One region of the Acetoanaerobium sticklandii genome, then DNA from elsewhere that is predicted to be linked to it. Evidence: riboswitches for the same ligand, from Rfam matches in the RefSeq annotation. Region 1 holds a riboswitch; the other holds the start of a gene.
The links. A riboswitch is a leader RNA that binds a small molecule or an ion and turns the genes downstream of it on or off. The one in region 1 is predicted to bind glycine.
Positions count from the first base shown of each region.

Region 2: it holds a riboswitch for glycine, as region 1 does, so the genes downstream of both, gcvT (glycine cleavage system aminomethyltransferase GcvT) here and CLOST_RS05735 (GrdX family protein) in region 1, are expected to answer to the same signal.

Region 1 is NC_014614.1:1,257,349-1,273,499, forward strand. It holds gene cobU (bifunctional adenosylcobinamide kinase/adenosylcobinamide-phosphate guanylyltransferase) at 1-526, shown strand, start outside; gene cobS (adenosylcobinamide-GDP ribazoletransferase) at 532-1,308, shown strand; gene CLOST_RS05715 (histidine phosphatase family protein) at 1,290-1,895, shown strand; gene CLOST_RS05720 (Cof-type HAD-IIB family hydrolase) at 1,888-2,706, shown strand; gene trmL (tRNA (uridine(34)/cytosine(34)/5-carboxymethylaminomethyluridine(34)-2'-O)-methyltransferase TrmL) at 2,720-3,190, shown strand; gene CLOST_RS05730 (DegV family protein) at 3,201-4,046, shown strand; glycine riboswitch at 4,202-4,300, shown strand; gene CLOST_RS05735 (GrdX family protein) at 4,476-4,835, shown strand; gene trxB (thioredoxin-disulfide reductase) at 4,851-5,795, shown strand; gene trxA (thioredoxin TrxA) at 5,956-6,273, shown strand; gene CLOST_RS05750 (glycine/sarcosine/betaine reductase component B subunit) at 6,299-7,591, shown strand; gene grdA (glycine/sarcosine/betaine reductase complex selenoprotein A) at 7,649-8,125, shown strand; gene grdB (glycine reductase complex selenoprotein B) at 8,147-9,457, shown strand; gene grdC (glycine/sarcosine/betaine reductase complex component C subunit beta) at 9,555-11,090, shown strand; gene grdD (glycine/sarcosine/betaine reductase complex component C subunit alpha) at 11,107-12,273, shown strand; gene CLOST_RS05780 (BMP family lipoprotein) at 12,376-13,425, shown strand; gene CLOST_RS14365 (ATP-binding cassette domain-containing protein) at 13,619-14,194, shown strand; gene CLOST_RS14370 (ATP-binding cassette domain-containing protein) at 14,321-15,160, shown strand; gene CLOST_RS05790 (ABC transporter permease) at 15,160-16,151, shown strand, end outside.
Region 2 is NC_014614.1:486,651-502,801, reverse strand. It holds gene gcvPB (aminomethyl-transferring glycine dehydrogenase subunit GcvPB) at 1-201, opposite strand, end outside; gene gcvPA (aminomethyl-transferring glycine dehydrogenase subunit GcvPA) at 198-1,541, opposite strand; gene gcvH (glycine cleavage system protein GcvH) at 1,545-1,925, opposite strand; gene gcvT (glycine cleavage system aminomethyltransferase GcvT) at 2,037-3,134, opposite strand; glycine riboswitch at 3,320-3,422, opposite strand; gene CLOST_RS02255 (hypothetical protein) at 3,556-3,855, opposite strand; gene CLOST_RS02250 (HlyD family secretion protein) at 4,113-5,195, shown strand; gene CLOST_RS02245 (ABC transporter permease) at 5,207-6,355, shown strand; gene CLOST_RS02240 (ABC transporter permease) at 6,348-7,451, shown strand; gene CLOST_RS13415 (MarR family winged helix-turn-helix transcriptional regulator) at 7,457-7,954, shown strand; gene CLOST_RS02230 (MASE3 domain-containing protein) at 8,107-9,810, opposite strand; gene CLOST_RS02225 (serine hydroxymethyltransferase) at 10,049-11,302, opposite strand; gene leuB (3-isopropylmalate dehydrogenase) at 11,450-12,601, opposite strand; gene leuD (3-isopropylmalate dehydratase small subunit) at 12,625-13,134, opposite strand; gene leuC (3-isopropylmalate dehydratase large subunit) at 13,136-14,404, opposite strand; gene leuA (2-isopropylmalate synthase) at 14,428-16,131, opposite strand.

The DNA.
Region 1 (16,151 bases):
GTCTGGGAAAAGCTATTTTGCAGAGCAGCTATGTAAAAATATTGGTGAAAAGGTTTCTTATCTTGCTACAAGTGAAGCCTTCGATGATGAGATGAAGGCAAGAGTAGCGAAGCATAAGGAGCAAAGACCATCATCTTGGAAAACCTATGAAGCCTTCGAAAATCTTAAAGATCTGGTTCCAGATATGTCAAGTAGTTCAGATACAGTTATTTTAGATTGCCTTACTGTTATGGCAAATAACTTAATATTTCATTCTGATGTAGATGTTGAAAATGCAACACAAGCAGAAATAGATTCATTAGAAAAAAGAATTCAGGAAGAGTTAGTATCATTTATTTTAGCTCTAAAATACAACAAGCTTAATTTAGTTATGGTTACGAATGAGCTAGGGATGGGGATAGTTCCAGAAAACAAATTATCTAGAATATATAGAGATATTATTGGAAGGATAAATCAGGTGGCAGCTAGATATAGCGATGAAGTATATTTTGTTGTTTCTGGAATAAGTCAGAAAATAAAGGGGTAATTTAGTTGGAACGATTTATAACACTACTTTCCTTTCTAACTAGAATTCCAGTTAAGACATCTGGTAAGCTTGATGAAGAATTTCATAAATCAGCAAAATATTTCTCGTTAGTTGGAATTGTTTTAGGAATTTTCTATTTAATATTCGGTGTAGCCACCTCAAAAATATTTGGTGCGCACATCGGGGCACTTGTATTTATTTCTACAAATATTATTTTAACTGGAGGATTACATTTAGATGGGCTAGGAGATACCTTTGACGGACTTTACAGCTATAGAGACAAAGATAGAATCCTAGAAATTATGAAAGACTCTAGATTGGGGACAAATGCACTTTTAGCAATTCTGATTCTCATACTTTTTAAAATAGCCCTGGCAGATAAATTTATATCACAGGGTTATTACTATGGCTTATTTTTTATGCCCGTAATGGGAAAAATGGCTTCAGTTCTTGCTTGCTATAAAGGCAAAACAGCAAAAAAAAATGGAATGGGGAATGCATTTATAGGTAAGGTTTCGGCTATAGATTTTTATATAGCACTTGGAATTGGTATTCTTGCTATGGTTTTGCCTTCGATATTAATTAAAGATTATAGTATTGCAATTATAAATGTTACTGTAGTTATAATTGTGATTATACTTACATTAGACTATATGAATCATGTGTATAAAATAATAGATGGATTGACTGGAGATATTCTAGGAGCTATTTGCGAATTAGCAGAAGTAGTTTATTTATTTATGTATTATTTGGGGGTAACCTTATGGCAGTTATTTATTTAATAAGACATGCTCAAACAGTAGACAACTTAAGTAAAAAATTTTCTGGGTATACTGATTGCAAAATTAGTGACTTTGGATTTTTACAGTTAGAAAAGCTATCTGACAAGATGAAAAATATAAAAGTCGATTATGTTTATTCTTCTCCTCTTGAAAGAGCTACTTTAACAGGAAACTCATTTTCTAATAACCTTATAACTTGTGATAATCTAATTGAAATGAATTTTGGAGATTTTGAGGGCTTAACTTTAGAAGAAATAAAAGATAAAAATCCTGAGGAGGTTTCAAAGCTATTTAAGCATGGTTTTGAGTACAAGTTTCCAAATGGAGAGAGTTTGATAGATTTTCACGATAGAGTTAAAGCTTGTTTTTATGATATTGTGTCACAAAATCATGACAACAGAATAGCAATAGTTTCTCATTCTGGTACGATTAGATGTATTTTATCTGAAATTATTGGTGAGTCATATAAATATCACTGGAATTTCCAAATAGATAATTGCAGCATTTCTAAAATAACTTATGATGAAGGTTTTGGAGTAATTAATTATATGAATGATACAAATCACTTGAGGTGCTTAAATGATTAAATTAATAGTAAGTGATATGGATGGAACTTTACTAAATTCATCAAAAAAAATATCTCAAAAAACAAGTCAAGCTATAAAGTTTGCTAAAACAATGGGAGTTGACTTTACATTAGCCACTGGAAGAATGTATTCTTCAGCAGCAATATTTGCAAGGCAACTTAATATAGAAAAACCTATAATTGCATGTAACGGAGCTTTGATAAAAAAACATACAAGCAATGAAGTTCTTTATGAGAAGAGCATAAACTATAAAACCGCTGATTTACTTTATAAAGTATTAGAAGAATGTGGATTATATTATCATATGTACACTCAGGATAGATTCTTTACGAAGGAGCTTAAATATACCTCATTAAGCTACTGGAATAATAATAAGACTGCTTCAGATGAGGATAAAATTGACATAGAAGTAATTGAAGATTTTTCTAATGTATGCACAGAAGACTATGGTATATTAAAGTTTGTTGCCATAGAAGATGAGCATCCAGAAAAATTGTTAAAAGCTAGAGCAATGTTAGAAGATATAGAGGGCTTAGAATTAAGCCAATCTTGGCATAATAATTTAGAGATAATGTCAGAAAATATTTCTAAAGGAAATGCACTTAAGATTTTAGCAAAAGAATGCAATATTAATCTTAGCGAAATTATGGCGATTGGAGATCAACATAACGACATAAGCATGATAGTCGAAGCAGGAATTGGTGTGGCTATGGATAATGCTGAGCAGAATGTAAAAAAATATGCAAATCTTGTAACTTCATCAAATGATGAGGATGGGGTTGCTAAAGCAATTATGAATTTATTTAAGTGATGAGGGATGAAAATTGGCTTTAAATATTGTGTTAGTAGAACCGGAAATACCACAAAATACTGGAAATATTATAAGAACCTGTGCTTGCATAAATGCGAGATTACATTTAATTAAACCCATGGGCTTCTCTATGGATGAAAAGCAGCTTAAAAGAGCAGGGCTTGATTATATGGACTTAGTTTCAATTAATTATTATGATTCTTTCGAAGAGCTAATAGAAGATAAGGATATTAATAAATTCTATTTTTTTACAACAAAAGCTAAAAAAAACCATACAGAGGCTACGTATGAAGATGAAAGCTATATTGTTTTTGGGAAAGAAACTAAGGGGTTATCTCAAGAAATATTATCGCTTAATCCAAATAACAATGTTAGAATCCCAATGCTTAATATGGACAGAGTGAGGTCTTTAAACTTATCTAACTCAGTAGCAATAGCAGCATATGAAGCAATACGACAAATTGATTATAAAGAATTAAGATAGGGGCAATTTTATGGTTAAAATAATTACCGACAGCGTTTCAGATATCCCAAAAGAGTATATTGATATGTACGATATAAAGGTATTGCCATTAAAGGTTATTTTCGGGGATGAAGTTTATAGAGATGGAATAGATATAGATACAAAGACCATGTTTGATAGACTAAAAACCACAAATGAATATCCAACAACTTCTCAAGTTACTCCAGCAGAGTTTGAGCAAGAATTCAGCGAAGTTGTAAATTCAGGCAATGAAGTAATATGTATTACTATGTCATCAGCTCTTAGTGGAACCTATAATAGTGCATTAATCGCAAGCCGTGAATTTGACGCAAATAAAATAAGAGTTATAGACTCAAAAGCAATAACTCTTGGTTATGGGATGATAGTTATTGAGGCAGCAAAAATGGCAAGTAATGGTATAGGGATAGATGATATAGAATCAAGAGTTAGAGACTTAGTCAATAACATGGAGTATCTGATTATTTTTGATACTCTTGAATATATATATAAAGGTGGAAGAATCAGCAAATCACAGTATATGATGAGCAACCTTTTGAACATCAAGGTCATAATGACTATGAAAGATGGCCAAGTTGTAGCAAGGGAAAAAGTTAGAGGAAGAAAAAAAGCAATAAAATATATTATTGATTACATCGAAAAAAATGAATCTACTCTAGATGGAAGAGTAATCGGTATGAATCATGCTAATGATAAAAGCTATTTGGAAGAGTTAAAAGAGGCTGTTTTATCAAAGTATATACCATCAGAAACTATTTATTCCGAGGTAGGGTGTACAGTAGCAGCGTATTCAGGGCTTAGTGCAGTAGCTCTATATTACGAAAAAACAAAAAAATAATTTTATATAGTTGAATATAAGAATTCATAAGAGGTTAAGGTAGAAAGATTATTTTTTAACAAAAATGTAAAAAACAATAAAAAAATGATTGATTAAATTTTTAATCTATTATAGAATAAGCTTATAAAGAGTATTTAACAAATAAATAATTCTGAATGAAGAGCAAAAGAGAGAATCGTTTGATCGCCGAAGGGACAAGTTTATATTTGCCAAATATAAATGAAATTCTCAGGCAAAAGGATTTTGCTTGGACAGAACTCTGATAAAACAGGGAAACAAGGCTCTATTGTTTCCCTGTTTTTTTTATTGTAAATATAAAAATATTTGATGGGAATAAGATTAACCTTTGGCGAGCTCTTTTGAATATTATTTTTAAATAAGGGTAAAATGTTTATGATGGGCTATTTTATAGCTGCTATGAGGTGACTAATGATTATTATCACAAACAATAAATTGGTAGACGAGTATTATGGTGGAAAAAACGTGGAGTTACTTGAAGGTAGTTATCAAGATGTGCTTTACAGCGTTAGAGATTACGTCCACAAGAATTATAAATTATTAACTCATCCACTTTCAGGGAGTGTAAAGCCTAATGAAACACCATTTAAAAGTGTTGCATTAGAAATAGGCGATAAGCTAGATTTTAATTCAGTTGAGATGATTGAAAACGCTATCTACACATACTCAAAGCTACAAAACGACTCAATTACACCAAACTGGACAGAAACTGTATTGGAAGATTTCAAGGTCATAGATCTTGATTTAATAAAACATGCTTTAAAAATTTAATTAAGGAGTGAAATTATGTCAAAAATTTACGATTTAGTAATTATTGGCGCTGGACCAGCTGGGCTTTCAGCGGGACTTTATGGGGCCAGAGGTAAAATGAGTACTTTAATAATAGAAAAGGATAAAACTGGAGGACAAATAGTAACAACTGAAGAAGTTGCAAACTATCCTGGTTCTATTCACGACGCTTCTGGACCATCTCTTATTGCTAGAATGGCTGAACAAGCAGACGAATTTGGTACAGAAAGAATTAAAGATAGCATAGTTGACTTTGATTTCACTGGGAAAATCAAAATTTTAAAAGGAACAAAAGCTGAATATCAAGCTAAAGCTGTAATAGTAGCTACAGGAGCTAGTCCAAAGAAATTAGATTGCCCTGGAGAAAAAGAGTTAACAGGAAAAGGTGTGTCATACTGTGCAACTTGCGACGCAGACTTCTTCCAAGATATGGAAGTGTTTGTAGTTGGTGGTGGAGATTCAGCAGTAGAAGAAGCTATGTATTTAACAAAATTCGCTTCTAAAGTAACTATAGTTCACAGAAGAGACAGCTTAAGAGCAGCTAAATCAATTCAAGATAAGGCGTTTGCAAATCCTAAGATTGATTTTAAATGGGATTCAGTTATAAAAGAAATTAAAGGTGATGGAATAGTTGAATCTGTTGTATTTGAAAACACTAAAACAGGTGAGCTTTCAGAGCATTTTGCAGATGAAGAATTTGGAACTTTTGGAATATTCGTATTTACTGGATATATACCACAAACTGATATATTCAAAGATAAAGTAGACATGAACCAATCAGGCTATTTTGTAACAAATCAAAATATGGAAACAAATATTCCTGGAGTATTTGCTGCTGGAGATTGTAGAGAAAAAGTATTAAGACAAGTAGTAACTGCAACTGCAGATGGAGCAATCGCTGCAATCATGGCAGAAAAGTATATTGAGCACGAAGGTCTGTAGGAGTTAACAGATAGAAAAGTCATTATAATACAACATAATTAAGAAAGCATTATTAATACGGCAATTTAAAAATACGGCAATTTAAAAAAACTATTTTAATACATCAATATAGTTTTTAGTTTAAATAAATTGAGATAATAAATCAGAGGAGGAAAACGTTATGTTCGAACTTGATAAAGATACTTTTGAAACTGAAGTACTTCAAGGAACTGGATATGTTCTTGTTGATTTCTGGAGTGAAGGTTGTGAGCCTTGTAAAGCTTTAATGCCTGATATTCAGGAAATGGAAAAAACTTATGGTGAGCAAGTTAGATTTACTAAACTTGACACAACTAAAGCAAGAAGATTAGCAATAAAGGAAAAAGTTCTAGGTCTTCCTACTATAGCAATCTACAAAGATGGTCAAAAAATTGACGAACTTACAAAGGAAGATGCAACAGCTGCAAATGTAGAAGCTATGGTAAAAAAATACATTTAATTTATTTGAATTAGGAGGTGACTCTATGCGTCTTGAAGTTGGTAATATTTTTATAAAGGATATCCAATTTGGTGACAGCACTAAAGTTGAAAATGGTGTTCTTTATGTAAACAAGCAAGAACTAATCAGTGAATTATCAAGTGATGAGCATATCAAGTCAATTGATATGGAAATCGTTAGACCAGGAGAAAGTGTAAGAATAGCTCCGGTTAAAGATGTTATAGAACCAAGAGTCAAAGTTGAAGGTAACGGAGGAATTTTCCCAGGTTTCCTTAGCAAAGTTGATACTGTTGGAGAAGGAAAAACAAATGTACTTAAGGGTGCAGCAGTAGTTACAACTGGAAAAGTTGTTGGATTCCAAGAAGGAATTATCGATATGACTGGTCCAGGAGCTGACTATACTCCATTTTCTAAAACTTGCAACGTAGTTATTATAGCTGAGCCAGTTGATGGCCTTAAGCAACATGACCACGAAGCTGCTCTTAGAATGGTTGGATTAAAAGCTGGAAAATACCTAGGCGAAGCTGGAAGAAACATTACTCCAGATGAAGTAAAAGTATATGAGACTAAGCCAATATTCGAATCAGTAAAAGAGTATCCTAATCTTCCTAAGGTTGCGTATGTATATATGCTTCAAACTCAAGGACTATTACATGATACTTATGTATATGGCGTTGATGCGAAGAAAATTATTCCTACATTAATCTATCCAACAGAAGTAATGGATGGAGCAATATTATCAGGAAACTGCGTATCTGCTTGTGACAAAAACCCAACATACGTTCATATGAACAACCCAGTTATCCATGACTTATACGAACTTCACGGAAAAGAGTACAACTTTGTTGGTGTAATTATAACTAACGAAAACGTATATCTAGCTGATAAAGAAAGATCATCTAACTGGACTGCAAAGATGGCTGAATACCTTGGATTAGATGGAGTTATCATATCTGAAGAAGGATTTGGAAACCCAGATACTGACCTAATCATGAACTGCAAAAAGATAACTAAAAAAGGTATTAAAACAGTTATTCTTACTGATGAGTATGCAGGTAGAGATGGAGCATCTCAATCACTAGCTGATGCAGATGCTGCTGCAGATGCTTGCGTAACTGGTGGTAATGCCAACATGACAATCGTTTTACCAAAGCTTGATAAAATTATTGGACATGTATCTAAGGATGTTATAGATGTTATTGCTGGAGGATTTGATGGTTCTCTACGCGCTGATGGATCAATTGAAGTTGAAATTCAGGCTATTACTGGAGCTACTAGTGAAGTTGGATTCAACAAGATGACAGCAAAAACTTATTAATTATAAAAATTTAACCATATTATTATAAATACAATATGAAAATTTAAGGAGGAAAATATGAGCCGTTTTACTGGAAAAAAAATAGTTATTATCGGCGATAGAGACGGAATTCCTGGCCCAGCTATTGAAGAATGTCTTAAGCCTATCGATTGTGAAGTTATATTTTCATCAACAGAATGCTTTGTCTGAACTGCTGCTGGGGCTATGGACCTAGAAAACCAAAAGAGAATTAAAGAAGCTACTGAGAAATTCGGAGCTGAAAATCTTGTGGTTTTAATAGGTGCTGCAGAAGCCGAAGCTGCTGGTCTAGCAGCTGAAACAGTTACAGCGGGTGACCCTACTTTTGCTGGTCCTCTTGCTGGTGTTGAGCTTGGATTAAGAGTTTATCACGCAGTTGAGCCTGAATTCAAAGATGAAGTAGATGCTCAAATCTTTGATGATCAAGTTGGAATGATGGAAATGGTTCTTAACGTTGATGAAATCATAGAAGAAATGCAAAGCATTAGAAGTCAGTTTTGTAAATTTAACGACTAATAAGGAAGGAGGCGTTTATTGATGGGAAAAGTTAAGGTTGTACACTATCTAAATCAATTCTTTGCTGGTATAGGCGGAGAAGAAAAGGCAGATACTCTTCCACATATTGCTGAAAGTCAACCTCCAATATCTCAACAACTTCAAAAGTTAATTGAAGAAGATGCTGAGATAGTAGGAGTAGTAGTTTGTGGAGATTCATATTTCAATGAAAATCTTGAAGAAGCTAAAGCTAAAGTTTTAGAGATGATTAAATCTTTTAATCCAGATATACTAATCGCTGGCCCAGCGTTTAATGCTGGTAGATACGGAATGGCTTGCGGAACTGTTGTTAAGATGGTTCAAGATGAATTAAACCTAAAAGCTTTCACAGCTATGTATGAAGAAAATCCTGGTTTAGATGTATTTAGAAAAGAAGTATATGTAATTCCTACTTCTGATTCAGCTGCAGGTATGAGAAAAGCTCTTCCAGCTGTAGCGAAATTTGCAACTAAATTAGCTAAAGGTGAAGAAATTCTTTCTCCACAAGAAGATGGATACTTTGCAAGAGGAGTTCGTGTTAACGCATTCGTAGATGAAAGAGGATCTATGCGTGCTGTTAAAATGCTAGTTAAAAAGCTTAAAGGTGAAGAGTTTGAAACTGAGTATCCAATGCCAGTATTTGATAGAGTAGCTCCAAATCCAGCAGTTAAAGATATTACAAAAGCAAAAATTGCTTTAGTAACTTCTGGTGGTATTGTACCTAAGCACAATCCTGATCATATAGAGTCATCTTCAGCTTCTAAATACGGAAGATATGATATCTCTAGCTTTGATAAACTATCAGAAGCTGATCATGAAACTGCACATGGTGGATATGACCCAACATATGCTAATAACGAGCCAGACAGAGTTCTTCCAGTTGATGTACTTCGTGATTTAGAAAAAGAAGGCAAAATCGGAGAATTATTTAAATATTTCTATACTACAGTAGGTAATGGTACTTCTGTTGCAAATTCTAAGCAATTTGCTCAAGAATTCTCTAAAGAGCTTCTTGAAAACAAAGTAGATGCGGTTATCTTAACATCTACCTGAGGTACTTGTACTCGTTGCGGCGCAACGATGGTTAAAGAAATCGAGAGAGCTGGTATTCCTGTAGTTCATATGTGTACAGTAGTTCCAATATCTCTAACAGTTGGTGCAAATAGAATAATTCCTACAATTGCTATTCCTCACCCACTTGGAAATCCTGCACTAGATGCAGCTGAAGAAAAACAGCTTCGTAGAAAGCTTGTTGAAAAAGCTCTTAAAGCTTTAGAAACTGAAGTTGAAGACCAAACAGTTTTTGAAGACTAAGATAAATAAATTTGCTATTAAAATATTTTGTTCATAAATTAGATGGGGAGAAAAACCCCATCTAATTTTAATATTAAAGTAAAATTGGAGGCTTCTTATGACAAAACCTGTTTTGAAAAATGCAAGTTATATTTTAGTTCATACTCCTGATATGATTATCCACAATGGAACAACTTACCAAATGGAAAAACTAGGTAATCCAGACTCAGAATTCCTAAAAAATGTGGGAAATTTTATCAGAAATTATGAAGAAGTTGTGAATTACGCTCCTAACCAAGTATATATTGGAAACAAAAAGCCTGAAGAACTAAATGATATAGCTACTCCTTGGTTTGAAAATCCAGTTCAAGGAACTAGAGAAGGTAGATTTGGCGAAATCATGCCTCAGGATGAATTTATAGGTATGTTAAAAATAGCTGATTCTTTTGACCTTGTTAAGCTTACTGCTGATTTTTCTAAAGCTGTTGTTGAGAAACTAAAAGCTCATGAATTATTCAGTGATGCTGAACTTGAGAAATTTAAAGATTCTGAAGAAATTGATTCAATTAAAACTTTTGTAAACGAGCATCATGCAGAAGGACTATATAACATGGGTGAGCTAGTTGGATGCGTAAAGAGAGCTCATGAAGTAGATAACAGCTTAACAGCTCATATTATGTTTGAAAACTTGGTTGTTAAGGCATCAGGAGTTTTAGCAGTAAAACATTTAATGAAAAATTCTTCTGTAAAAGCTGATGAAGTTGAATATGTTATAGAATGTTCTGAAGAAGCTTGTGGCGATATGAACCAAAGAGGTGGAGGAAACTTCGCTAAATCAATTGCTGAAGCATGCAGCTTTACTAATGCAACTGGATCAGATACTAGAGGATTCTGCGCTGGACCTACTCATGCATTAATAAATGCAGCTGCACTTGTTAAATCAGGTGTATATAAGCATGTTGTTGTTGTTGGTGGTGGAGCAACTGCTAAACTTGGTATGAATGCAAAAGACCATATTAAGAAAAATATTCCTGTTCTAGAGGATGTACTTGGTGGATTTGCAGTTCTAGTTTCAGAAGATGATGGAATTTCACCAGTGTTCAACACTGATTTAGTGGGAAGACATACAGTAGGAACTGGCTCATCTCCTCAAGCAGTAATTACATCATTAATCACAATGCCATTAGATAAAGGTGGTTTAAAAATTACAGATATCAGTAAATACTCTGTAGAAATGCAAAATCCAGATATTACTAAACCTGCTGGTGCTGGAGATGTTCCAGAAGCCAACTATAAGATGATAGCTGCTCTTGGAGTAAAAAGAGGAGATTTAGAAAAATCTTCACTTCCAACTTTTGGCAAGGAACACGGAATGCCAGGATTCGCTCCTACTCAAGGACATATCCCATCAGGAGTTCCATTTATAGGTTTTGCAATTGATGAGATGAAAGAAAACAAGCTAGATAAAGTTATGATAGTTGGAAAAGGAAGTCTTTTCTTAGGAAGAATGACAAACCAGTTCGATGGAGTATCGTTTGTAATGGAGAAAAATGATGGTAAAGGTGAAGACAAAGCACCTCAAGTTGATGAGCAGCAAATCAAATCTATGATAGCAGATGCGATGAGAAAGCTTGCTGAAAATTTGGGACAATAAGAAGGAGGCAACGATAATGAACTTGAATAAAGTAATAGCTGATGCCTTTCTTGAAATTGCCGATGGAATTCAAACTGGAAGCTTTGGAAAAACTAAAAAGGTAGCACTTACTACTCTTGGTAGTGAGCATGGAGAAGCTACTCTTGTAGAAGGCGCGAAGCTTGCTAAGAAACTTTATCCTCAACTTAACATAGTTTTAATTGGTTCAGCAAATGACTCTGGATTAGAAACTATTGAAGTAAGCTCTGAAGATGAAATGTATAAAGTAATGGAAGAAAAACTTGATAGCAAAGAAATCGGTGCTTGCGTTACTATGCACTATAACTTTCCAATAGGGGTTTCTACAGTAGGTAGAGTTGTAACACCTGCACATGGTAAAGAAATGTTCATTGCTACGACTACTGGAACATCGTCAGCTCAAAGAGTAGAGGCTATGGTTAAAAATGCTGTTTATGGCGTAATTGCTGCAAAAGCATCAGGTATAGAAAAACCAACAGTTGGTATCTTGAACGTTGATGGAGCTAGAAGCGTAGAAAAGGTTTTAGTTGAGCTTCAAGCTAAAGGCTATGATATTGCTTTTGGTGAGTCTCAAAGAAGTGATGGCGGAAGAGTTTTAAGAGGAAATGACTTGCTTCTTGGAACTGTTGATGTTGTGGTTACAGATACTCTTACAGGAAATATTTTAATGAAAATGTTCTCATCTTTTACAAGCGGAGGACAATACGAGGTTTCTGGATATGGTTATGGTCCTGGAGTAGGCGAAGGCTATGAGCGTAATGTTCTTATATTATCAAGAGCATCAGGTGCTCCAGTAATTGCGAACGCTTTAAAATATGCTCATGAAATCGCTAACAACGATATAACAGAAATTGCTAAAGCAGAGTTTAAAAAGCTTAATGCTCTGAAGTGGATGGATTTAATTCCTAAGCCTGTTGAGAAAAAAGCTGCTCAGGAAGAAGTTGTTCCACAACCTGATAAAGTTGTAGTAACTGGTTCTATTTCAGGAATAGATATAATGGAACTAGAAGATGCAGTTCAGCTATTATGGAAAAATGGTATTTATGCTGAAAGCGGCATGGGCTGTACAGGTCCAATAGTTCTTGTCCCAGAAGACAGAGTAAGCGAATGTCAACAAATTTTAGTTAAAGCTGGATTTGCAGCTGGAGAAGGCGACATCTGCTAGACAAATAACACTTGTAAAAAGTAAAAATTTTGTTAAAATAAAATAGAGCCTTAATTATTTTATTTGTAAGATTTTTATTTTAATTTTAGGAGGGATAGGAAAATGAAGAAAAGAATCACAGCTTTATTCTTAGCTTCTATCATGGGTATTATGACTCTTGCTGGATGCTCTAGTGCTCCTGCAGAAACACCTGCTGAAGAGCCAGCTGCAGAAGAAACAGCAGCAGAATCACTTAAAATTAGTATGGTTACAGACGTTGGTGGAGTTAAAGACCAATCTTTTAACCAAAGTGCTTGGGAAGGTCTTGAAAAAGCAAAAGCAGATCTTGGTATTGAAATTGGATATATCGAGTCTAAGCAAGATGCTGATTATGAGCCAAACTTAGAGACACTTGTAGATGGAGAAAACGATCTTATTTGGGGTGTTGGATTTAAAATGGCTGATGCTATTTTAGCAGCAGCAGGAAATTATCCAGAGCAAAAATATGCTATAATCGATAACGATTATGCTGATGCTACTCCTGATAATGTACTTGGCGTTTTATTCAAAGAAGAAGAGCCTTCTTACCTAGTTGGTTTAATCGCTGGTAAAATGACTCAATCAAATAAAATTGGCTTTATTGGTGGTATGGATGTACCTGTAATCAATAGATTTAGATTTGGATTCTTAGCAGGAGTTAAAGCTGCTAATCCAGATGCAGTTGTTGATGTACAGTTCGTAAATGCATTTAATGATCCGGCAAAAGGAAAAGCTGTTGCTAATCAAATGTATGCTTCTGGAGTAGATATAATATTCCACGCAGCTGGAGATAGTGGTAACGGTGCAATTGAAGCTGCTAAAGAGCAGAACAAATGGGTAATCGGTGTTGATAGAGACCAAAACGATCTAGCTCCAGATAACGTTATTACATCTGCAGTTAAGAGAGTTGATAACGCTATGTTCAACGTTGCTAAAGAATTAAAAGATGGCAACTTTGCTGGCGGAACAACAATCGTATTTGGTTTAGCTGAAGGTGGAGTTGATATAGCTCCTACAACAAGCAAAAATGTACCTGCTGATATCTTAGAGTTTGTTGAAGCTGAAAAGCAAAAGATTATCAACAAAGAGATTACAGTTCCAGGAACAGAAGAAGCTTTCAACTCTATGAACTAATTTTGACGTAATTAATTTATCCCGGTAGTGATACCGGGATTTTTTATCTAGTAAATTAATACATATTTCTGATATAATAGAAAAAGATTTTTATATATGAAATATTTACTATCAGGTTTACTATATACTTAGAATTGGTATCTGATAGAATAGTATTATGGTTTGATTCAATATGATTCAAGGAGGTTAAATTGTGACAACAACTAAGGCCAATGTTGATTTTTCTCACAAAGTTGTGGAAATGAAAAGCATTACCAAAAAATTTGGAGATTTTGTAGCCAATGATAATATAGATTTGACAGTTCATAGAGGAGAAGTTCATGCACTTTTAGGAGAAAATGGTGCAGGGAAATCTACGCTTATGAACATTTTATATGGTCTATATACTCCAACTGACGGGAAAATATTTATTGAAGGAAAAGAAGCAGTTATTGACAATCCAAACAAGGCAATATCACTAGGTATAGGTATGGTGCATCAGCATTTTATGTTAGTTCCACCGTTTACTGTAGCAGAAAACATTATACTTGGAATGGAGCCTATGAAAACGTTTAAACAAGTAGATATGGAGAAAGCTATAGCTGATGTTAAAGCTATTTCAGAAAAATATGGTCTTTATGTAGACCCTAAAGCTAGAGTTATGGATATTACAGTTGGTATGCAGCAAAGAGTAGAAATATTAAAAGCCCTGTATAGAGGAGCGGAAATATTAATTCTTGATGAACCAACAGCAGTTCTTACACCTCAAGAAATCAAAGAACTTATTTAGATAATAAGAAATCTTACAAAAGAAGGCAAAACAATTATTTTAATAACTCATAAACTAAAAGAGATAAAAGAAGCAGCAGATTACTGCACTATTATTAGAAGAGGAAAAAGAATTGATACTGTTGATGTGTCTCAGACAGATGAAAATCAACTAGCTTCAATGATGGTTGGAAGAGAAGTAACATTTAAAGTAGACAAAAATGACGCCATTTATGGAGATACCGTTTTAAAAATAGAAGATTTAAAAGCTAAGGATAATAGAGGTTTGTTTGCACTTAATGGACTTGACTTAGAAGTAAGACGTGGAGAAATTTTAGGCATTGCTGGTGTTGATGGCAATGGACAATCTGAGCTTGTAGAAGTAATAACGGGGCTTAAAAAAGCTGAAAGTGGATCTGTAATGATAAATGGAAAAGAAATAGTAAATACCAATCCTAGAAATATAATGGATTCAGGCATTTCTAATATACCTGAAGATAGACAAAAGCACGGGCTTGTTTTAGATTTTACTGTATCAGAAAATATGATCTTGCAAAACTATAAAAAAGAAAGATTTTCAAAAAATGGCAAGCTATTAGATTCAAACATTAAACAGTTTGCAGATGAGCTCATTAATAAGTTTGATGTTAGACCACAAAATAATGCCTTAAAAGCGAGAGCCTTGTCAGGAGGAAACCAGCAGAAAGTTATCATAGCAAGAGAGGTAACTAATGACCCTGATTTGTTGATAGCCACTCAGCCTACAAGAGGTCTTGATGTTGGAGCAATTGAGTTCGTTCATAAATCTCTTATCGAGCAAAGAGATAAAGGAAAAGGCGTTTTACTAGTTTCATTTGAGTTAGATGAAATCATGAGCGTTTCAGATAGAATTGCTGTAATTTATGAAGGAAAAATAGTAGGAATAGTTGATGCAAAAGATGCAAACGAAAATCAACTTGGACTAATGATGGCAGGAGGAGGAAAATAATGAAAAAGTTTAGAATAAATGAACAGCTTCTTTACACTCTGCTATCTATTATTCTAGGTTTTTTAGTAGGAGCAGTAATTCTTTCCATTGCTGGATTTAATCCCATAGAAGCTTATAGTGTTATGATACAAGGAGTAATAGGTAAGCCTAGATTTATAGCATGGACTATTGTATACGCAACCCCTTTGATACTTACTGGACTTTCTGTTGCTTTTGCTTTTAGAACAGGATTATTTAATATAGGTGCTGAAGGTCAGTATATAATTGGATCAATGGCTGCTGTACTAGTAGGTTATTTCTTTGATGGACCAGCAATTATTCATATTCCACTTGCAATTATTGCTGGGTGTCTAGCAGGAGCACTTTGGGCCGCAATTGCTGGACTTCTTAAAGCAAAATTTGGTATTAATGAAGTAATTTCAACTATTATGCTCAACTGGATAGCTCTTTATTTATCAAATTTTGTAACTACTATCGATGGATTTAGACTTCCAAATAGCGAAGCTTCTTATAGTATAAAAGAAACAGCTTCTATTGGGATTTCATTTTTAAAGCCTCTAGTTGGGACAGCAAAAGTCAATTGGGGTATTGTTATAGCAATTATTGCTGCAATTTTAGTTTATTATATAATTTTTAAAACTACTTTAGGATATGAACTTAGAGCAGTTGGATATAATAAGCATGCCGCTGAGTATGGCGGAATAAATGTAAACAAATCAATAGTCATATCAATGGCTATTGCAGGAGGATTAGCAGGTCTTGCTGGAGTAACTCAGGTTCTTGGAGTTTCACACAAAATCACAATATTAGCTGCGGCTGAGGGTTATGGATTTGATGGTATGGCTGTATCGCTTATTGGAGCAAATTCCCCATTTGGTGTATTGTTGGCAGGACTTCTATTTGGAGGTCTAAAATATGGTGGTTCAAAGCTTCAAACCATAGGAGCACCTCCAGAAGTGGTTTCAATAGTTATTGGTTCTATTATTTATTT
Region 2 (16,151 bases), 770 kb from region 1:
ACTGTAATTTTTCTTTGATAAATTAGTATAGTGCCTCACAGCATCGAGCTGACTTACTTCTGGAAGATTGGCTGATTTTTCTCTTAAATACTCTTTCGGAATGAGAGAATCTTCAAAAGCAAAATCTATATCAAGCTCAGGAAAATCAATAGCTTTTCTTCCATGAGCAGATAGTTCAAATATCATTTTATCGTAGCTCATCTTACACCTCCTATTACACTTACTAATTTATCGATTTCTTCCTTAGTTCTTTTTTCAGTTACTGCTATCAAGATAGCATTTTCAAGCCCATAATCTGTACTCGAAAGACTATATCCACCTAAAATTCCAGCTTCAAGCAAAGCCTGAAGTACTTTTTCTGAAGAAGCTTTAGTTTTTATTGCAAACTCCTTAAATATAGGTCCTTCAAAAAGAGCCTGCACATTCTCTAGCTTTTGTAGCTCCTTGTAAGCATAGTTTGCTTTATTAAGGCATGATTTTGCTACTTCTTTAATACCTTCTTTTCCTACTACAGCCAAATACATCCCTGCTCTTATTGCATTTAGAGTCTGGTCGGAGCAGATATTGGATGTTGCATCCTGCCTTCTTATATGCTGCTCTCTGGCTTGAAGTGTGAGTACAAAAGCACGGTTTCCATTTGAATCTACGCTTTGTCCCACTATTCTTCCAGGCATCTTGCGAAGCAGTTTATCCTTTACATTTATAAATCCAAGAGTAGGTCCACCAAAATTAAGTGGAAGTCCTAGATCTTGTCCGTCTCCTAGCGCCATATCTGCACCTAGCTCACCTGGCGATTTAAGAAGCCCAAGAGCAATAGGGTCTGTATACAGCATCATCAAAGATTTATTTTCATGAATTATAGGTTCATACTTACTTATATCTTCAATTATTCCGAAAAAATTCGGATATTGGAGCAGTACTCCTGCAGTGTCCTTGTCTAGCTTAGATTTTAGGTCATCAATGTCGGTTTGACCCTCTATTGATGAAACTTCCACTACATCCATATTTCTATATTGGAAATAGGTTTTTAGCACAGCTCTAGTTTCAGGAGATACCGTGTTTGAAACCAGCACTTTTTTTCTTCTTGTGCTTACGCAGGCAAGTACACTAGCCTCTGCCGCTGCAGTTGCTCCATCGTAAAGAGAAATATTAGATACATCCATTCCAGTAAGCTCACATATCATGCTCTGATATTCAAAAGCTGCTTGAAGTGAGCCTTGACTTATCTCAGGCTGATAAGGGGTGTATGAAGTAAAAAATTCTGCTCTTGATATTAGCTGTGGAATTACTGATGGAATATAGTGGTCATAGATACCCGCTCCTAGAAAACACACCTTATCCTCTATACTTGTATTTTTTGAAGCTATGTCCTTAAAATGCTTTCTGATTTCAAATTCTGATAGCGAATCCGAAAGATTTAGTTTCCTTGAAAGCTTTAAGCTAGCTGGAATATCTTCAAAGAGCTCCTCTGTAGATTTAACCCCTATGGTATCTAGCATAGCTTTTATTTCTTGCTCGGTATTAGGAAGATATGGATGCATTTATTATGCCTCCTTTTCATACATAGCAATATATTCGCTCTCACTCATAAGCTCATAGCTTTCTATACTATTCTCTAATTCTACTGCCATAATCCAAATATCATTGGCATCTTGGTTTATTTTTTCTGGCTCATCACTTAGTGCTTCATTTACTTCTACTACCTTTCCATCTACTGGCATAAAAATGTCAGAAGCTGCTTTTACAGATTCAACCACGCTAAATACATCTCCCAAGCTAAATTCACTGTCTACTTCTGGTAGCTCAACATACACAATTTCTCCAAGAGCCTTCTGTGCATAATCAGTGATTCCTATATAAGCTACATTTCCTTCTACCTTTATCCACTCATGATCCTTTGTAAAATACACCTTGCTAGTTGACATATCAACATCTCCTCACATATAAATTTGAATTAAATACCTATAAATCAATATTCATTTTATTAAGAAACTAAATAAAATTTACGTCATATTTATAAAATGCCTAAATTATACCTATTTTTTATAAAAATTTCTGCTTACTATCTTCGCTGGCACCTTTTTATTTCTAATATCTATATAAATCTCATTGCCTAGTGCTACATACTGGGCATCAATTAGTGCAAGCCCTATGCTTTTTTGAAGAGTAGGTGACTGATAGCCTGTAGTAACTATTCCTATTTTGTCATTTTCGAGATAAACCTCATAACCATGTCTTGAAATTCTCTTGTCCAAAAGCTCAAAACCGACTATCTTTCTTTTTAAACCTTCTGATTTTTGAGCCTTGAGAGCTTCCTTTCCTATAAAATCGTCCTTATCGAGCTTTACAAAATATCCATAGCCGGCTTCTATAGGTGTAATTTCATCTGAAAGCTCGTTACCATATAGCGGAAGATTTGCTTCAAATCTTAAAGTGTCTCTAGCTCCTAGCCCTATTGGAAGAATGTCTTCTTCTGGGCTTTCATCTAGAATTAGCTTCCATAGCTTCACAGAATCTTTAGCTTCACAGTAAATTTCAAACCCATCCTCGCCTGTGTAGCCTGTTCTAGAAACTATAGTATTAATACCTTTTATATCAACATTTCTAAGAGCATAAAAAAACTTAATCTCGCTTAAATCTGTATCAGTAAATTTTTGAAGTATAGCTTCTGCCTTTGGTCCTTGAACAGCAACCTGTCCTATGTTATCTGATATGTTGTTTATATTTACCTCATATCCAGTAGTATGATTTACTATCCATTCGTAGTCTTTAGAAATATTGCCAGCGTTCACTACTAGCATAAAATCATCCTGAGAAAATTTATAAACTAAAATATCGTCTACAACAGTTCCATTTTCATAACACATAAAGCTATATAGAATTTGATTATCCTCTAATTTACTTATATCATTAGTACAGATTTTCTGGCAAAACTCCTCTGCATCTTTACCTTTTACTTCTATTTCGCCCATATGAGACACATCAAATATTCCAGCAGAGGTTCTTACCATTTTGTGTTCCTCAGTAATCCCTTTGAATTCTATGGGCATCTCCCAGCCTGCAAATGGTACAATTTTAGGGTCATAATTGCCATACACCTCAAATAGTGGTGTTCTTTTAAGTCTTTCAGTCACAAATTTTCCCTCCTCATTCTATTAATAACCTGCATTAAAAAAATTTCGCCCAATAAAAAAGAGAATATAAAGACACTAAAAAAGCATCTCCATATTCTCTGTTTTTTTCACCTGAGAGATTCTATCACATAATATCTGCGATATTGCTCCTACGGATATCCTATAACGGGATATTTCCAGAGTTCCATCAGTTACCGGTCCTGTTGCCTGAAAGCTTCTACATATAGGCTGGATGAGCATATAGTATTTCTTCTTCGGCTCTCATAAGAGATCTCCCGATAACCTCAATTGGTAAATATTATCTTTATGGAATCGTATTATACTCTGGTTTTAAAAAATTTGCAAGCCATTTTAAAAATTTTCTGATTATAACTATCCAATTAATTGTGTAATGATTGTAACTACATAATTATATAAATGACTATCCTTTTAATATATGATATGGTATAAATTTGGTGTCATTCACCTCTTTATTGTGTATAAAAATTATCAAACACTCTCTACTTTCGAAGACTCCATAAGTTAGATTTTCCTTAGCTGTTTCTAGCTTACTTGCGTACTCTTGAGCTGATTTATAAAGATGATATGCAACTAGCTCCGGGTGGGTTCTAAAAAGGTATTCTTTAGCCTCTTTAAGACAGGCGTGTGGACCATATTGTCCTGTGATTACTATATCGTACTTTTCTATAGCCTCATCAGCAATCTTATTCATGTTAATCATAATTCTTCCTCCCGAAATTGTTATTTTTTTATCTATTTATATATATTATACCCCTATTTTAAATTTTAATCGATATATTTTTAACAATTTTACAAACTTAATCTTTCTTACAATTCTGTTATATTAGTTCAAAAATATTTTTAGTAAATATATTAACTTTTTTTAGTAAATATATTTACTATTTTATTGATTAGGATTATAATACTCTTCGTAGTTTAATTTCGCTTTAATACATTTAATAAAAGGAGAGTTCTATAATGACTAAACAATTTACACTTACGAGAAAGTTACTTGTATTCTTTATAATTTCGTCGCTATTATTATCCTCAGTGCTTACTGGATGCACTACTTCATCAGCCGAGGATTTAAACCTTCTTCAAGGAAATCTCGAAGCTGAGGATGTGGATATAAACACAAAAATTCCTGGCAAGATACTTACAATTGAGGTCGAAGAAGGACAATATATAGAAAAGGATGATGTAATTGCAACTATAGATGCTAAGGATTTAGCCGCAAAGCGAGAGGGTTTAGTTGCTCAGGCTAACGCAGCGCTTGCTGCAGTTGATATTGCAAAAGCTCAACAGCAAGCTGCTGAGGGACAATTAGAAGCTGCTAAAGCTCTTTTATCAAAAGCTCAAAATGGAGCCAGAAGCGAAGATATTCAAAAAGCTCAAGCAAATTACGACATTATGAAAAAAAGTTATGATAGAATTCTTGCTCTATATGAAGAAGGAGCAGTTGCTTTAGCCCAGCTAGATGAAATAGAAACCAAGCTCAAAGTAGCTGAGCAAGATTTAAGCATTGCAAAAAGTGGAGCAAGAGCTGAAGATATAGAAGCTGCAAAAGGTCAAGTTGCCGCTGCACAAGGACAAGTAGCCGCTGCTGCTGGAAGCGTTATTGCTGCAAATGAAAAATATACTCAGGCAACTGCAGGAATTACTGAAGTAGATACTTATATAACAGATGCTGCAATTAGAAGCCCTCTTTCTGGCTATGTAACTAGTCTAAACTGCTCTGCTGGAGAAATGCTTTCAACTGGTATGAACCTAGCAACTATAACAAATCTAGACAAAATAACTTTAACAGTTAATGCAGATGAAACTCTCCTTCCAAAATTCAAGGAAAACCAAGCAGTGAAAGTTTCAGTCCTTAGCTACAAGGATGAGGAGTTTAATGGAAAAATAGTGCAGATTAATAAAAAACCAGATTTCGCAATCAAAAAAGCCAGCAATGAAAATGGAGATTTCGATTTAATAACCTATGGAATAAAAATAGAAATTGAAAATAAAGACCAAAAATTAAGACCTGGTATGACAGCATTTATAAACATTGAAGAATAGAAGGGTTTCGTATGAATATAAACTTTAAAAAATATATAGCTCCCTTGATACTCATACTTATCTTTCCAAATCTAGTTAACATTCTCACTTGTTACTCTATGAAGGAAAAACAGCTAAGGTACATTCCCAGCGCTGTATATCTTGGAGACAATACAAGTATGACAAGGGATATAGTAAGAAATCTTAAAAGCAGTGAAACATTTGATGTGCAGTATATAGTAGACGACCCGAATGAAGTTGAAGCTTTGATGAGAGATGGAAAAATCCTATTTGGATTAATCATCCCTCAAAACTTTACTAATGATATCAAAAACTTCAAATCTCCTAAGCTTACTACTGTAATAGATGGAACTCAGTTATCCCCAGCTTCCTTTACAAAAATAGCTTCCTCTGAGCTACTTATGACTATAAAAGCTGGAGCAATGATGAGTACCTATCAAGGAAAGCTCAGTATGTCAGAAACTGAGGCTCTAAACACGGCCATGCCTATTAACATAGTAAATAGATTAATAGGTAATCCAACCAGAAATTATATTAATTTTTTGCTTCCAGGTATGATGCTAGCAATAGTACAGGTTGCTGTAGCAATGAATGCAGCTTCTTCTAAAATTGTAAAAAAATCATCTGGAATTATTGATTTTTTCAAAAATGTAATGAAAAATTTAATTGACTATGGAATTTTGGGAATAGTTTCAGCAGTTTTAGTATTAGCAGTTCAGCATTATATTTTTGATGTTCCAATAAAGGCATCTTACACTAGCGTTCTATTGCTACTTATAGTTTTTATGCTAGCCGTAGTATCTATGAGCCTTCTTATAGCTAGTATTTTTTCAAAAAAACAAGTATTTGCAACTCAAGTAGCTGCAGTGTGGTTCATCCCTAGCTCTATACTTTCGGGCTACTCATGGCCACTTATCTCCATGCCAGATTTTTTTAGACAGATAAGTAGCTTTATGCCCTACACTTATTTTGTAAGCACCCTTAGAAATCTTATGCTAAAAGGACATTCCTATGATTATACGAATAATATCGCTATGCTTCTTATTTTAACTCTAGGTTCCTTAATTCTTAGCTTAATTAGCTTTGTAATCAGAAAACAAATACTAAAAAGAAATATTACATTAAAATCTCTGTCAGGAAGGAAGGTTTTGCATGACTAATTTTATAAGCGAATTAAAAAAGTTTTTCACTGTACCTAAAAACCTTCTATTCATGATAGGAATACCCATGATTTTTACAGTTTTCTTTGGAAATGTATATAGAAATGACTATCTAAATACTATCCCTATCACAGTTTACGATATGGATAACAGCTCTCTTTCACGCTCATTAGTTGAGGAATTTGATAAAAATCCTCGTTATACCGTCGACTTTTATTCAGAAAATCTAGATGAAGTAAAGCAAGCTGTGGAGTCCACTCAAGTTTATATGGGAGTTATTATTCCTTCAGATTTTGAAAAGGATGTCAAATCCAAAAAAAGTTCGAAAGTAGCTTTGATAGTAGATGCAACCAATATGGCAGTTGCAAACAATGCCCTTGCTTCTGCTACTGAAATAATAAGCACTGTAAACGCTGGTGTGAATCTTCAGTTCCTAGAAGGAAAAAATGTTCCCCCATCACTTTCAAAACGTTACGTAAATATATTTGAAATGAATAATAGAACACTTTGGGATCCTAAGCTATCTTATAAATATTATGTAATGCCTGGTATGATTTTAGTTCTTGTTCAGCAACTATTTCTATCTATATTTGTCGTAAATGTAATAGAAGATAAGACCAATATATTTTATAAAATTTTAATCCACACTATAATATCCTCGCTTACATTCTTGATATGTACCAGCTTGCTCAAGCATGTGCTTGGAATAAATATAATAGGAAATATGCTCACATCTACTTTTCTATCTTTTATGTATCTGATATCATTAAGTAGCATAGCTTTAGTTCTTGCTCTTTCTATTTCCAGTCCATTAAGAGCTACTCAGCTTTGCATGCTATTATCTGTACCTAGCTTTTTAACTGCAGGCTATGTATGGCCAGTTATGAAAATGCCTCAGCTTAGTGTATATATTATCAAGGCACTATGGCCTCTTATTTATATGATAGCTCCACTTAGAGACTATCTAATCAAAGGCGCATTACCTTATTATTTTAAATCGAATATGCTTCAAATGACTATATTTGCTTGTATATGGTTTTTTATAGCTTTTTTAATTTCGAAAAAATCTAGGTCCTGCTTAGATGAGGAGGATTAACTATCATGTTCCAAGATTATGATTTTCAAGGATATATAGATGCTTACTCATTTATAGAGTTTTCATCAGGCCAGACTATAATAAATATATTAAAAACTGAACGAATCATGAGAATGGTATATGATAGATTATTTGAAAAATACAATATATCTGAGCCAAAATTCTTTGTTATCCTACTTCTTAGCATTCATGAAGCAGACGGGATGCCTCTTATAGAGCTTGGTAAAAATATGATGGTAAGCCGTGCAAACATGACCACCTTAATCGACCGTATGATAAAGGAAAACCTAGTAGAAAAACGAAAAAATGCAGATGATAAACGTTCTATAAAGGCTCATCTTACACCAAAGGGAAGACAGCTTTTTGACGAGATAAAAGACCTTCATATGGAGTTCAGTCAGCGCATGACTAAAGCTCTCACAGAAGAAGAAAGAGCCACTCTAAATAGTATCTTAAAAAAGCTTCAAGAGGATATCGTTCAGGATTTTTCAAAAACAAAATAATGTATGGATATTGCAATACAAAAAGACCCTCGATTTGATAATACTATCTCAAAAGTAAAAATGTAATTAAAAGTACATTATTTACTTTGAGATATCATATCGCTTTAGGGTCTTTTTTCTTGATAATATTGGTAATATTATACTGTATGATCCTATGGAGATATCTTTTCAATTACGCAATAGGTTATATCATCGTCTTGTCCAGAGTTATTAATATTTTGAACTATTTGTGATTTTAATTTGTTGTTTAGAATAAACGATGGACTAACTCCTATGCTGTCAATATATGCTAGTAAGCTATCTGCCCCCCAGAAATCTCCATCCTGCCTTCTCATTTCAGTAAGTCCATCTGTATGAATAAGCAATTTTTCTCCAAACTTAAGCTCTATCTCATAATCTTCAAAATTTGGTTCAAACACGTCTCCTAGCTTACATATAGGAAATCCACTTTCTATCTCTAAGAACCTTGGTTTTGAATCTTGAGAAATCAGTATAGGATTGCAATTTAGTCCAGCCGAAGACAAAATAACCTTGTTATCATTTTTATTATACATTCCATATAGCATAACTATGTGTATCTCGTCAGGAAAGTTTGACTTATTAAACAAGCTATAAAAATGATTAAGCACAGCTGCAGGAGAAAAAATAGAAGCCTCTTTATAGTTTATTCTCATGCTCTCCCCTATGCTTTGAGCAGCAAAGACTCCTAGCATAGCGGCTGCAACTCCGTGTCCTGATACATCCATAATGTAAAATCCAATATTTTCGTCATCTATGCTGAAATAATTTACATAATCACCACTGAGCTCCTCACATGGAAAAATTTCAAAATTAAATCTCAAATCATTAATAACTAAATCTTTCCTCGGAAACATAGCTTTTTGGATTTCACTGGTAGATGCCAAATCATCCTTAATCTTTGTGTTTATAAATTCAAGTTCTTTGTTCTGCTTGTATATTTTTGCAGTTTGCTCTTCCATAGCTATTGTCATATCGTTTATGTCCAAAGTAAGCATTTCCTTTTGTTCGAAAATCTGCTGGTAGGGTCTACGCACATTTTTTACAAATACTGCCCTAAAAATATACCCATAGGAAAGTATCTTAAAAATATGACCTGTTATATTTAAAGTATCGTAAACGTTGACATAGAGCATAAAACAAACCTCTGCAAATAGCCCTAGCATAAGACCTGATAGCATGTAAATATTTGCAGTAGTGTACTTACCTTCAGAACGATTTACATAAGCAAATATATCAATAATAAATATTGTCGTAATTATATATTCCCATATTACTTTGGTATTTGTTAATCCTTTTCCTTTGATAATAAGAGGTGGCATCTGCTCCACATAGGTTACACTTAGCAAAAACACAACTCCTACTACTAAAATCCCTACAATTATTGAATATCCTTTTTTAATAGAAGAAAGAGCATCTTTTTTAGTGGTATAAGCTATAAAAAGTCCTATTCCAAGTATAAACCTTGAGAAAATCCAAAAATATGTAGGCGTTTGAATATTTTCTGGAAACAAGCTATACATTCCGTTGTAAGTCAGCATGTGGAATATATCTAGTAGTCCTGTTATAAAAAAAGTATTCGCTAAAATTAGTGAATACCTTCTATAAAAAATATCATATGTAAAAAAGAGCACAACAAATATAGAAAATGAAATAAGAGCACTCGCTATTTCAGTAAAAACATGAAACATAAGGTAAGTGTCCTGAGATATCTTAATTTCCACAAATCTGTTTATAAAAATACTAAATAAGAAAATAACTACGCTACTTGCGACAACTGTAGATAAATAGCGAATTGTCTTTTCTGATTTATCACTAGAAGCAACTTGGCTTTGCATAAGTAGCCCTCACTTTATATGTAATTTTGCTTTATTATACCATAGAAGTATTGATTAAAATATTACAAAACAATAAACAAAACTCCCCCTACTCTAGCATATACAGCTAAAACAAGGAGAGTTTCAATTAAATATAATTTTTTTAATACATACTATTTATTTTTCTAATTATAGACACAGCAAATTTTTTAGTATTTAGGAGCAATCTATTAATTGTTCTTATGGGTGTATTTCATCTTTATTCAAACGAACCTGCTGGATATAAGGGAAAGTTTGCAATTAAATTTCTTGCTTCATCCTTACAGCTAGCTAAGTTGGCTTCGTCATGAGGAGCATCAGCAACCTTGTTCATAATATTAGCAATTTGCTTGATTTCTGCTTCTTTTAAACCTCTTTGCGTCACAGCTGTAAGGCCTATTCTCACTCCACTTGTCACAGCTGGGCTTTCTGGATCAAAAGGAATCATATTTTTATTTACTGTAATTCCTATAGAATCTAATGCTTCTTGAAATACCTGTCCTGTTATTTTCTTTCCTCTTAGGTCAGCTACGAGAAGGTGATTATCTGTCCCTCCACTTACTATCCTAAATCCATAGCTTTCAAGCTCTGATGCTAGGCACCTAGAATTTATAACTACTTGCTTCATTATAGCCTTAAACTCCTCAGAGCCTGCATACTTGAAGGACCAGGTTTTTGCTGCCATAGTATGAAGATGCATAGAGCCTAACGCGCCTGGAAAAGTTCCTTTATCAAGTAGCTTGGCATGTTGTTTTTTGCAAAACACCATTCCACTTCTAGCACTGCAAAATGTCTTTGTAGTAGATGAGGTTACAAAATCAGCATGGGGAATTGGACTAGGAATTACTTTAGCTGCAACAAGTCCAGCTATATGAGCCATATCCACCATAAAATAAGCATCATTCTCCTTTGCAATCTTTGCAATTCTTTCATAATCTATAAGCCTAGAATACGAGCTTCCACCTGCAATTATAAGCCTTGGCTTCAGTGCCTTTGCTTTTTCTTCTATATCTTCGTAATTTATCAGCTCTGTGTCCTTATCAATAGAATAAAATTCAAAATCATAAATTCTACTCACCCAGTTTGCTGGTGAGCCGTGTGTAAGGTGGCCGCCTTGGTCTAATCTCATGCTGAGCACCTTGTCTCCTGGCTTTAGTATAGCTGCAAACACGCTATAGTTTGCCGTAGAGCCTGAATAAGACTGAATGTTTACATGCTCTGCTCCAAATAATTCCTTGGCTCTTTCCCACGCTAACTCTTCTAGCTTATCAGCTAAATGTGAACCTGCCTGAAATCTTTTGCCAGGATATCCCTCTAGAGTTTTGTTTGTAAATACACTTCCTGAGAGCTCCATCACCGGAATAGGAACTGTGCTTTCTGATGCAATCATCTCTATATTTTGTTCTTGGCGCCAAAGCTCCTCATCCAAAATTTGAGCTAAAATAGGGTCTGTTTGCCTAGTGATTTCTAACATGTTAACCTCCTTGAGCAATTTATATATTACCTAATTATCTCAAATATTCAGAATTTTCGCCATACTAAAAAGCAGAATTAAAGATATATCCAGCTTTTTAGCATTACGGCTCTCATATACCAGTAATCCAAAAGTGCTAAAGGATTTCTAGAAGCTTGTATTATTCGCAAAAACTTTATTTTCAGCCTGTATCATATTAGTAATTAGACTTCCCATCTCTTTACATCCCATAATCATAGAGCTTACACTTTCTCTGCCTTCTTCTGATTTAATAATTTTATACGAGTCTTTTATATCATAGGTTCTATATCCTGATTCCAAAACCTTTGTGACGGCGTTTTCTATACATCTAGCTTCTTCGATTAGTCCAAAAGAATGTCTTAGCATCATGGCCGAGGACAATATAGCCGCAATTGGGTTTGCAGTGTTTTGCCCTGCAATATCAGGTGCTGAACCATGAATTGGTTCATACATTCCAAAGTTTCCTTCTCCTAGACTTGCTGAAGGCAGTAATCCTATAGAACCTGTAATCATACTAGCTTCGTCTGATAGTATATCTCCAAATATATTGGAGGTTACCATAACATCGAATTGCCTAGGGTCTTTTATAAGCTGCATAGCGGCATTATCAACATACATATGTGTAAGCTCTACTTCAGGATAATCATGAGAAACCTCAGTAACAACTCTGCGCCATAGTCTTGAGCTTTCCATGACATTGGCTTTATCTACGCTTACTACTCGCTTTTGACGGTTCATAGCAGAATCAAAAGCTCTTATAGCTATTCTCTTGACCTCGGCTTCACTGTAGGACTCTACATCATAAGCCTTCATCCCATTTTTACTGCCCTTCCAGCCTTTTTCTCCAAAATAAATTCCACCAGTAAGCTCTCTTACTATAAGTATATCTATGCCATCTCCTATTATCTCCTCTTTCAGAGGGCAAGCATTTTTCAGTGCCATATGAATTGTTGCTGGTCTTAAATTCGCATATAATCCAAGCTCTTCTCTTAGGCCAAGAAGTGCAGTTTCCGGTCTTGCTTCTCCGGAAAGGTCATCCCATTTCGGTCCACCTACTGCTCCGAGCAGTATGCTGTCACTAGCTCTGCATAGGTTTACCGTAGCCTCTGGAAGGCACTCTCCTGTTTCATCTATTGCTATTCCTCCAGCTAGAGCTTTATTGAATTCAAACTCATGTCCAAAAATCTCTCCTGTTTTTTCTAGTACCTCACATGCCGCTCTACACACCTCTGGTCCTATTCCGTCTCCTTCAATTACCGCTACCTTAAAGCTCCCCATAGTAATCACCTCTCCTTATAGATTTATTTGCCTTTATCATTACTTGATAAGTTCATTCTGGTTTGCTTTACTAGTCCATCCGCTTTCATTATCTCCTCTATAAATGTTGGAAAGCCTTGAGCCTGATACTCGCAATTCTTTGTAATATTTTTTATTATTCCTAAGCTAAAATCGACTTCTATTTCATCACTATCTTCTATATTAAGCGAGGCTTCTCTGCTTTCTAGAATAGGCATCCCTATATTAATAGCATTTCTATAAAAAATCCTTGCAAAGCTCTCAGCTATAATGCAAGATATCCCTGCGCATTTAATAGAAAGAGGAGCATGCTCTCTAGATGAGCCGCAGCCAAAATTTTTGCCTGCTACCATAATATCTCCAGCCTTGATTTTATTTACAAAGTCAGAATCTATATCAATCATGCAGTACTTTGCTAGTTCCTCTCCACTAGACACATTAAGATATCTAGCTGGAATAATTACATCTGTATCGATATTATCTCCGTATTTAAAAACCCTACCTCTAGCCCTCATATTATGCCTCCTTTAGTTTTGCTGGATCTATAAGCTTTCCTGCTATTGCTGATGCCGCTGCTACTGCTGGACTAGCAAGATAAACTTCACTTTCCACATGTCCCATGCGACCTACAAAATTTCTATTGGTTGTAGATATACATCTTTCTTTGCTAGCAAGTATGCCCATATGTCCTCCAAGACAAGGACCACAAGTCGGCATTGAAAATATTGCTCCAGCATTTATGAAATCTTCAGCATAGCCAGCCTTTATACACTCCAGATACACCTTCTGACTTCCAGGAATGATAATAGTTCTAACTCTTTTATTAACTTTTTTGCCCCTTAAGATATCTGCTGTGATTTTCATATCTGATAATCTTCCATTGGTGCATGATCCTATAACCACCTGGTCAATCTCAATTTCATCTGCTTCATCTATCGTAACAGTGTTTTCTGGCAAATGAGGAAACGCTATAGTTGGTCTGATGCTTGAAAGATTTATATTATATATCTTTTCGTAATTTGCATCCTCATCCGCTTCATAAATTTTATATGGCTTAGTGCTGTGTATATCTATATAATCCTTTGTTTGCTCGTCAAATGGAAAAATTCCATTTTTCGCACCTGCCTCTATAGCCATATTTGCAATTGTAAATCTATCGTCCATAGATAGTGACTTAATTCCATCTCCTGTAAATTCCATCGACTGATATAAAGCCCCATCCACGCCTATCATACCTATGATGTGAAGTATTACGTCCTTTCCACTTACATGTTTTGAAAGACTTCCTGTAAGATTGAACTTGATTGCGCTTGGAACTTTAAACCAAGCCTCTCCAGTTGCCATACCTACTGCCATATCTGTGCTTCCTATTCCTGTCGAAAAAGCCCCTAAGGCTCCATAGGTACAGGTATGACTGTCCGCTCCTATTATCACCTCTCCTGGAGCTACTATTCCTTTTTCAGGAAGTATTACATGCTCTATTCCTACATCTCCTACATCATAAAAATGCACTATATCCTTTTCATATGCAAATTCTCTACACACCTTACACTGCTCAGCTGCCTTTATATCTTTGTTTGGGGTAAAGTGGTCAAGCACTATAACCACCTTTTCTTTATCAAAAACTTCACTTGCTCCAGTATTATTAAACTCTGGTATCGCAACTGCTGTTGTTATATCATTTCCCATAACTATATCTAGTTTTACTTTTATAAGCTCCCCTGCCTCTACATATTTTCTGCCAGCATGGTCTGCCAAAATCTTCTGCGTCATCGTCATTCCCATTTTATCTGCCTCCATCTAGAAATTTATGCTATATCTTCTTCCTGAGTATCCATGTCCTTAGTTTGCTGAGCTAAAATCATTTTATTAATCGCACTTACTACAGCTCTTAGTGAAGATTTTCCTACGCTGCTTGAGGTTCCAGCTCCATAAAACCTTTCTCCTGTTTCATTTTTTAGCTCTATATACGATATAGCTTTAGCCTTAGTTCCATACTCCATAGAGTGCCCTCTGTAATCTACTATATCAATATCCATGCCAATAATTTCTTTTAGGCTGTTGCAAAAGGCTGAAACAACTCCATTTCCTTCAGCTTGTACATAGTGCTTTTGCATATTGTATTCAATCTCAGCTTCAATAAAAACTAAATCCCAATCAGAGTCTACGCTTTGCGTCTTATGGTAATTCAGTTGAAGTGGAGTTCTGATATCTACATATTCGTTTAAAAATACCTCATAGATTTCCTCAGCGCCAATCTCAGTCTGCATCTTATCGGAATAAGCTGTAATTACTCTTCCAGCATCTTTTTGAAAATCCTTAGGAATATAAAGCCCGTAATTTTGTTCTAGTATAAAGCTCACTCCGCCTTTGCCAGATTGTGAATTAATACGAATTATTGGCTCATAGCTTTTTCCTATATCCTTTGGATCTAGTGGAAGATAAGGAACTTCCCAGTACTGGGCTTGTTTATTCATTCTTGCCATTCCTTTTTTGATAGCATCCTGATGTGAGCCTGAAAAAGCAGTAAATACTAAGTCTCCTGCGTAAGGATGTCTAGGGTGAACGTTCATAGCTGTAGACTCCTCATAAATCTCAATCATGCTATTAATATCGCTAAAGTCAAGCTCTGGATTTATGCCCTGAGTATATAAATTCATTCCTAGATTCAAAATATCTGCGTTTCCTGTTCTTTCTCCATTTCCAAATAAAGTTCCCTCAACTCTATCTGCTCCTGCCATCAAGCCTAGCTCAGTAGCTGCTACACCAGTTCCTCTATCGTTGTGAGCATGAAGGCTGACTATTATATTTTCTCTAGATTTAAGATTTCTGCACATGTATTCTATTTGGTCTGCATAAGTATTTGGAGTTGCCATCTCTACTGTAGACGGTAAATTAATAATCACTTTCTTATCTTTGGTCGGCTTCCACACATCTATTACAGAGTTGCAAATTTCAGCAGCAAAATCCATTTCAGTCCCTGTAAAGCTCTCTGGCGAATACTCGAAAGTAAAATTTGTTTCTGGATTCTTTAGTGCTAGCTCTTTTATTGCTCTTGCTCCGAACACTGCAAGCTCTATAGTTTCTTCTTTGCTATTTCTAAATACAACCTCTCTTTGAAGCGTTGAAGTTGAATTATATAAATGCACTACAGCATTTTTAGTTCCCTTTAAGGCTTCGAAAGTTTTATTTATAATCTGGATTCTAGATTGAGTAAGCACCTGAATAGTAACATCCTCAGGTATGTAACCTTCTTCAATTAAAGTCCTTGTAAATTCATATTCAGTATCTGAAGCGGCTGGAAAACCTATTTCTATGGTTTTAAAACCCATTTTGACCAAATATTCGAAGAAACGTAGCTTTTGTTTTAAACCCATGGGTGTAATGAGAGCTTGGTTGCCATCTCTTAAATCCACACTGCACCACTGCGGAGCTTTTTCTATTTTTCTCGATGGCCAGTTTCTATCCTCAAGCACAATCGTTTCATATCCCTTGTATTTTTTATAATTCATTGCTACCTTCCTCCTTGTAT